2 regions of the Streptomyces sp. NPDC033177 genome follow, and region 2 is predicted to be linked to the other one. Evidence: riboswitches for the same ligand, from Rfam matches in the RefSeq annotation. Region 2 holds a riboswitch; the other holds the start of a gene.
The links. A riboswitch is a leader RNA that binds a small molecule or an ion and turns the genes downstream of it on or off. The one in region 2 is predicted to bind glycine.

Region 1 (3,511 bases), on a different contig from region 2:
CCGCCGGTCGCGGGGCCGTCCAGCGGGGTGCGCCCGGCGCGGCAGAGCTCGGCGACGGCGGGCGGCGGCAGCGGCACACCGACCATGCCGTCCGGGTTGACCGCGATGCCCAGCTGCGGGGGCAGGCCGCGCGCGAACTCCACGGCGGGCGCCACGGTGCACCCCATCCGCCCGCCGGTGGCCTGCTGGAACTGCTGCTCGGAGCTGAAGACGGGGACATAGGCCTGGCCGTCGATCTCCAGCGTGGGCAGGTCGAGGGTGCCGCTGTCCGGCGCCCCGCCGTTCGGCAGCGGGACCCAGACGTGGCTGCGGCCGAGCACCTCGACGATGCGGGCCCCCGCGGACGCCTGAGGCGCGCCGGGGGTGCCCAGGGATGCCGCGAGCACCTCTTCGAGTTCGTTGCCCGGCCATCCTCCGTACGGATGGGGGTGCGCCTGCGCCGGAATGTCCATCACTTCTAACCCCTGCTCGGTCCCGCTCTGCCTGCGGCACGACCCTAACGCGGCGGGCGGCTCAGGCTCCGAAGCGGCGGGCGGCTCAGCCCCCGAAGCGGCGGGCGGCTCAGGCTCCGAAGCGGCGGGCGGCTCAGCCCCCGAAGCCGATCCCCCGCAGCACCCCGGCCGCCGTCCGGTCCAGGAGCACCGCCGAGCCGCAGCCGCGCGGCAGGTCGCCGCGCTCGGCGGCACCGACGAGCCGGCCGACCGTCCTGCGGTGCCGCGCGAAGGCGTACCGCGACACGCCGCGCCCGCGGGCGAGCTGCCCCTCTATGGCGGTGTCCGGCGGCACGTCGAGCAGCAGCAGGTGCAGGGTCGTGCCGCGCCGCGCGGCCTCGCGGGCCAGCCAGCGGCGCACCCAGGCCTGGGTGCCGCAGTCGTGCACCACGACGCCCTCGCCGGAGCGCAGGGCCTTGCGCAGGCCCGCGTAGTGCGCGAGGCGGACCAGCGGGCGGTACACCGCGTACGGCAGCAGGCCCGGCATGCGGCGGGCCCAGCGGTCACGGGTGTCCTGCGAGTCGATGCGCGGGCCCGCGACGGCTCTGCGCATCAGCGTGGACTTGCCGCTTCCCGGCAACCCGGAGACGACGATCAGGTCGCCCTCGCCGAACGTGAGCCGGTGCGGGCTGTGGCCGGTCCGCTGCCGCAGGTCGCGGACGACGGCCGGCAGGGGGCCGCAGCTCTCCCTGGTGGAGGCGGCGGCCTGTTTGGGCAGGGCCACCCCTGTGTTGGTCGCGTAGACGCTCGTCCTGCGCACCGTGATCGGCCTCCCCTTAGCGGTCACGTACCTGCTTCCCGCAGCTTCCCCGGCAAGTGTAAAGAGAAGGTAATGCGGCACAACAGCATTACTGGACTGGCACTGCCCTGTGACGCAGGCGCGTGCAATGATGTGCGCGCAAACTCCATACAGGCCGTTTGAATCCGCGCGGGAGAGTTCCCGGTGGCCGTCGCACACGACGCACCGGGGCGCCGAAGGAGCAAGTCCCTCCCTTGAATCTCTCAGGCCCCGTACCGCGCGGGCGAGGCACATCTGAAAAGCGGGCCGCCTGCGCGGCTCCACCCAAGGTGCAAGTCATGACCTCCTGTACGAGACATACGGGCGGTCGTGGTGAACCTCTCAGGTTCCGATGACAGATGGGGAGGATCGACCTCGCCCGTCATGCCCCTGGGAGTTCCACGAATGAGTACTGCCCCCCGTCTGACCGCACTCGATGCCGTGCATCGTGCGCTCGGCGCGACCATGACCGACTTCGCGGGCTGGGACATGCCGCTGCGGTACGCGAGCGAGCGCGACGAGCACAACGCCGTGCGCACCAAGGCCGGTCTCTTCGACCTCTCCCACATGGGCGAGATCACGGTCACCGGGCCCGAGGCCGTGGACCTCCTGAACTTCGCGCTCGTCGGCAACATCGGCTCCGTGGGTGTCGGCCGCGCCCGCTACACGATGATCTGTGCCGAGGACGGCGGGATCCTGGACGACCTGATCGTCTACCGGCTCGGCGAGCCCGAGGCCCCCGCGTACATGGTGGTCGCCAACGCCTCGAACGCCCAGGTCGTGCTCGACGCGCTCACCGCCCGCGCCGACAGCTTCGACGCCGAGGTCCGTGACGACCGCGACGCGTACGCCCTGCTCGCCGTCCAGGGGCCCGAGTCCCCCGGCATCCTGAAATCAGTCACGGACGCCGACCTGGACGGGCTGAAGTACTACGCGGGCCTGCCGGGCACCGTCGCGGGCGTGCCCGCGCTGATCGCCCGCACGGGCTACACCGGCGAGGACGGCTTCGAGCTCTTCGTCGCGCCCGGCGACGCCGAGAAGCTGTGGAACGCGCTCATGGAGGCCGGCGAGCCCGTCGGCCTGGTCCCCGCCGGGCTCTCCTGCCGCGACACGCTGCGCCTGGAGGCGGGCATGCCGCTGTACGGGCACGAGCTGACCGCGGAGCTGACGCCCTTCGACGCGGGCCTCGGCCGGGTCGTCAAGTTCGAGAAGACCTCGCAGTCCGACACCTTCGTGGGGCGCGCGGCGCTCGCGGCCGCCGCCGAGCGCGCCGAGGCCGCTCCCCCGCGCAAGCTGGTCGGTCTGATCGCCGCGGGCCGCCGTGTCCCGCGCGCGGGCTTCTCGGTTGTCGCCGACGGCAAGGTCATCGGCGAGGTCACCTCGGGTGCACCGTCCCCCACGCTGGGCAAGCCGATCGCCATCGCGTACGTCGACGCGGCGCACGCGGCTCCCGGCACCGAGGGTGTCGGAGTGGACATCCGGGGCACGCACGAGCCGTACGAGGTCGTGGCGCTGCCGTTCTACAAGCGCCAGAAGTGACACCCCGCACAACAGCCTCGTCCATCAGCACTCCCCCGCGTACAGGAGAATTCAGGTCATGAGCAACCCCCAGCAGCTGCGTTACAGCAAGGAGCACGAGTGGCTCTCGGCCGCCGAGGACGGTGTGGCGACGGTCGGCATCACGGAGCACGCGGCCAACGCGCTCGGTGACGTCGTCTACGCCGACCTGCCCGAGGCCGGTGCCGCGGTGACCGCGGGCGAGACGTGCGGCGAGCTCGAGTCGACCAAGTCGGTCAGCGACCTGTACTCGCCGGTGACCGGTGAGGTCGTCGAGTCCAACCAGGACGTCGTGGACGACCCGTCGCTGGTCAACTCCGCCCCGTTCGAGGGTGGTTGGCTCTTCAAGGTACGGATCACGGAAGAGCCGAAGGACCTGCTCTCCGCGGACGAGTACACCGAGTTCTCCGGCAGCTGAAGCCCCCCGAAGACCCTTAGGGACCACCTGATGTCGCTTCTCAACACCCCTCTCCACGAGCTGGACCCGGACGTCGCCGCCGCCGTCGACGCCGAGCTCCACCGTCAGCAGTCCACCCTGGAAATGATCGCCTCGGAGAACTTCGCTCCGGTCGCCGTCATGGAGGCCCAGGGCACGGTCCTCACCAACAAGTACGCCGAGGGCTACCCCGGCCGCCGCTACTACGGCGGCTGCGAGCACGTCGACGTCACCGAGCAGATCGCGATC
Region 2 (3,511 bases):
ACGCCGGGGCCACCGCCGCCGTGCGGGATGCAGAAGGTCTTGTGCAGGTTCAGGTGCGAGACGTCGCCGCCGAACTTGCCGGGCTGGGCGAGGCCCACCAGGGCGTTGAGGTTCGCCCCGTCGACGTAGACCTGGCCGCCCGCCTCGTGCACCTGGGCGCAGATGTCGGCGACGTGCTCCTCGAAGACGCCGTGCGTGGACGGGTAGGTGATCATCAGCACGGATAGCTCGTCGCGGTGCTTCTCGATCTTGGCGCGCAGGTCGTCGACGTCGATCTCGCCGTCGTCGGCGGTCTTCACGACGACGACCTTCATGCCGGCCATCACGGCGCTCGCGGCGTTCGTGCCGTGCGCGGAGGACGGGATGAGGCAGACGGTGCGCTGCTCGTCGCCGTTGGCGCGGTGGTAGCCGCGCACGGCGAGCAGTCCGGCGAGCTCGCCCTGCGAACCGGCGTTGGGCTGCAGCGAGACCTTGTCGTAGCCGGTGACCTCGGCGAGCCGCTCCTCCAGCTCACGGATGAGCGTCAGATAGCCCTGCGCCTGCTGGGCGGGCGCGAAGGGGTGCAGCTGCCCGAACTCGGGCCAGGTGACCGGCTCCATCTCCGTGGTCGCGTTGAGCTTCATGGTGCAGGAGCCCAGCGGGATCATGCCGCGGTCGAGCGCGTAGTCGCGGTCGGCCAGCTTGCGCAGGTAACGCAGCATGGAAGTCTCGGAGCGGTACTGGTGGAAGACGGGGTGCGTGAGGTACTCGTCGGCGCGCAGCAGCGCCGCCGGGAGCGAGTCCGCGGTCTCGGCATCGAGCGCCTCGATGTCGCCCTCGACCCCGAACGCACCCCAGATCGCGGTCAGTTGCTTGCGCGTGGTGGTCTCGTCGCAGGCCAGGGAGACATGGTCGGCGTCGACCTGGTGGATATTGACGCCACCCTCGCGGGCCGCGGCGACGAGCGTCTCGGCCCTGCCGGGCACCCGCACGGTCAGCGTGTCGAAGTACGCGCCGTGCACGACCTCGACCCCACCCGCGGTGAGCCCCGCGGCGAGCACGGTCGCGTAGCGGTGGGTGCGCCGCGCGATGGCCTTGAGGCCCTCGGGCCCGTGGTAGACCGCGTACATTCCGGCCATCACGGCGAGCAGCACCTGAGCGGTACAGATGTTGCTGGTCGCCTTCTCGCGGCGGATGTGCTGCTCACGGGTCTGCAGCGCGAGCCGGTAGGCCTTGTTGCCGTCCGCGTCCACGGAGACACCGACGAGCCGCCCCGGCAGGCTGCGCGCGAACTTCTCGCGCACCGCCATGTAACCGGCGTGCGGACCGCCGAAGCCCATCGGGACACCGAAGCGCTGCGTCGTGCCGACGGCGATGTCGGCGCCGAGCTCACCGGGCGAGGTGAGCAGCGTCAGGGCAAGGAGGTCGGCGGCGACGGAGACGATGGCGCCGATCTCGTGCGCCTGCTCGATGAGGGGCTTTATGTCCCGTACGGCGCCGGAGGCGCCGGGGTACTGGATCAGTACGCCGACGACACCGCGCTCGGCGACCTCGGCCGGGATGCCCTCGCTGAGATCGGCGACGACGACCTCGACACCGGCCGGCTCGGCGCGGGTCTGGATGACGGCGATGGTCTGCGGCAGGGCGTCCGCGTCGACCAGGAAGACACCGTCCTTGACCTTGCCCATGCGCCGCGAAAGGGCCATGGCCTCGGCCGCGGCGGTCCCCTCGTCGAGCAGCGAGGCACCGGAGGTGGGAAGCCCCGTCAGCTCGGCGACGACGGTCTGGAAGTTGAGCAGCGCCTCCAGGCGTCCCTGGGAGATCTCCGGCTGGTACGGCGTGTAAGCGGTGTACCACGCGGGGTTCTCCATCACGTTCCGCAGGATCACCGGCGGCGTGAAGGTCCCGTAGTAACCGAGTCCGATCATGGAATCGAGGACCTGGTTACGGTCGGCGAGGGAGCGCAGCTCGGCGAGCACCTCGGCCTCGGTGCGCGCCCCGGGCAGGTTCAGCGCCTCGGCGTTCTTGATCACATCCGGCACGGCGGCCGCGGTGAGCTCGTCGAGCGAGCCGTACCCGACCTGCGCGAGCATCTTGGCCCGCGCTTCCACATCGGGACCGATGTGCCGCTGCTCGAAGGGAATGCCCTGTTCGAGCTCGGAGAGCGGGATACGAGGTGTGGCGGTCATTGCGGAGGCCTCCTGGTCTGACGCGACCTGCGAGGGGCACCACGGCGCGGGTACCCGGACGGCCTCCCCCTCTGTCATCTCAACCTGAGAGTTTCACCGGTCCAAGCCCCGCGAGAGGCGTCGAACCGGCTTTCACCGTCGGTGAGGAAGGGGACCGGACGTGCCCGCCCGACGCCCGCCCTACTTTCCAGAGTGACCTCGTCCGTGCGGTACAGGGGCCTGAGAGATTCCGGGGAGGAGTTGCTCCTTCGGCGCCTCCGGTGTTTCGACCGGAGAGCTCTCCCGCACGGGGTCAGCAGCCAAGCGCCAGCCTACCAGCGAGGACCGTGGCCGTTCCCTCGAGTGGCCACCTGCCCCGAAGTGCTCTTTCGTAGTGATTGCGAACGAACGAGGATGAGTTACGCCCCACTTCGACACGCCTCGACCCGTTGGAGGGCCCGTGCAGACCGACATCGATCCGCGCAATTTGATCGGCCGGAAGGCGTTCGACCGGAACGGGGCCAAGATCGGCACGATCGACGAGGTCTATCTCGACGACGCCACGGGCGCCCCGGAGTGGGCGGCCATACGCACGGGCCTGTTCAGCCGAGACACCTTCGTCCCCCTGGAACCGAGCGAACTCAGGAGCGACGGCACCCTGCACATCCCCTTCGAGCGCTCACTGATCAAGGACGCCCCCGATTTCGGCGTGGGCCGCCACCTCTCCCCCGAACAGGAACTGCAGCTCTACCACCACTACGGCCTGGACATCACACCCCCGCCCTCCACACCACCGCCGGACAAGGACTTCGGCAACATCGCGGGCCGGGACAGCCCCTGACACCCGCATCGGCATCACGGCGGCTCCACCACCGCCTCGGGGGCCGCCACCAGGGGCAACGGCTCCGCGGGCTCGAGCGCCGGATCATCCGTACGGAACGTCCGCACCCGCCCCGGCGCCCTCGACTCGGGCGTCTCGAAGCGCACCGTGACCCGCCCCAGGCCACTGCCCTGCACCCACCCGTGCCCGAACTCGGCATGCCGCACGTCGTGCCCGGCGGCCCACCGCCGCTCGGCAGGAACGACCGGCTCCGCCGCCGTCTCGGCCACGGGCTGCGCCGCGGCCTCACCGGCCCGCTCCTCCTCCGCGTCCTGCTGCGTCTCCAGGGCCTGCGCGGCCTCCGCCTGAGCCTCGGCCTGCGCCTGAGCCTGCGCTTGCGCGAAGAGGTCCTCCTGCGTGTAGTCCGCGAGCCCCGTGACGCCCACCCCGAGGAGCCGCACACCTCCGGTGGTGTCCACGGACTCCAGGAGCCGCGCGGCGGCCTCGCGCACCACCCCGGGGTCGTCCGTGGGCCCACGCAGCG

Region 1: another riboswitch for glycine. It lies ahead of gcvT (glycine cleavage system aminomethyltransferase GcvT); the one in region 2 lies ahead of gcvP (aminomethyl-transferring glycine dehydrogenase).

The regions. Positions count from the first base shown of each region.
Region 1 covers NZ_JBVIPS010000013.1:38,559-42,069, reverse strand. The annotation lists gene ACZ5U5_RS36675 (enhanced serine sensitivity protein SseB) at 1-452, opposite strand, end outside; gene ACZ5U5_RS36670 (AAA family ATPase) at 586-1,257, opposite strand; glycine riboswitch at 1,411-1,518, shown strand; glycine riboswitch at 1,519-1,638, shown strand; gene gcvT (glycine cleavage system aminomethyltransferase GcvT) at 1,675-2,808, shown strand; gene gcvH (glycine cleavage system protein GcvH) at 2,867-3,244, shown strand; gene glyA (serine hydroxymethyltransferase) at 3,275-3,511, shown strand, end outside.
Region 2 covers NZ_JBVIPS010000001.1:1,310,983-1,314,493, forward strand. The annotation lists gene gcvP (aminomethyl-transferring glycine dehydrogenase) at 1-2,168, opposite strand, end outside; glycine riboswitch at 2,366-2,463, opposite strand; gene ACZ5U5_RS05985 (PRC-barrel domain-containing protein) at 2,608-2,988, shown strand; gene ACZ5U5_RS05990 (DNA polymerase IV) at 3,003-3,511, opposite strand, start outside.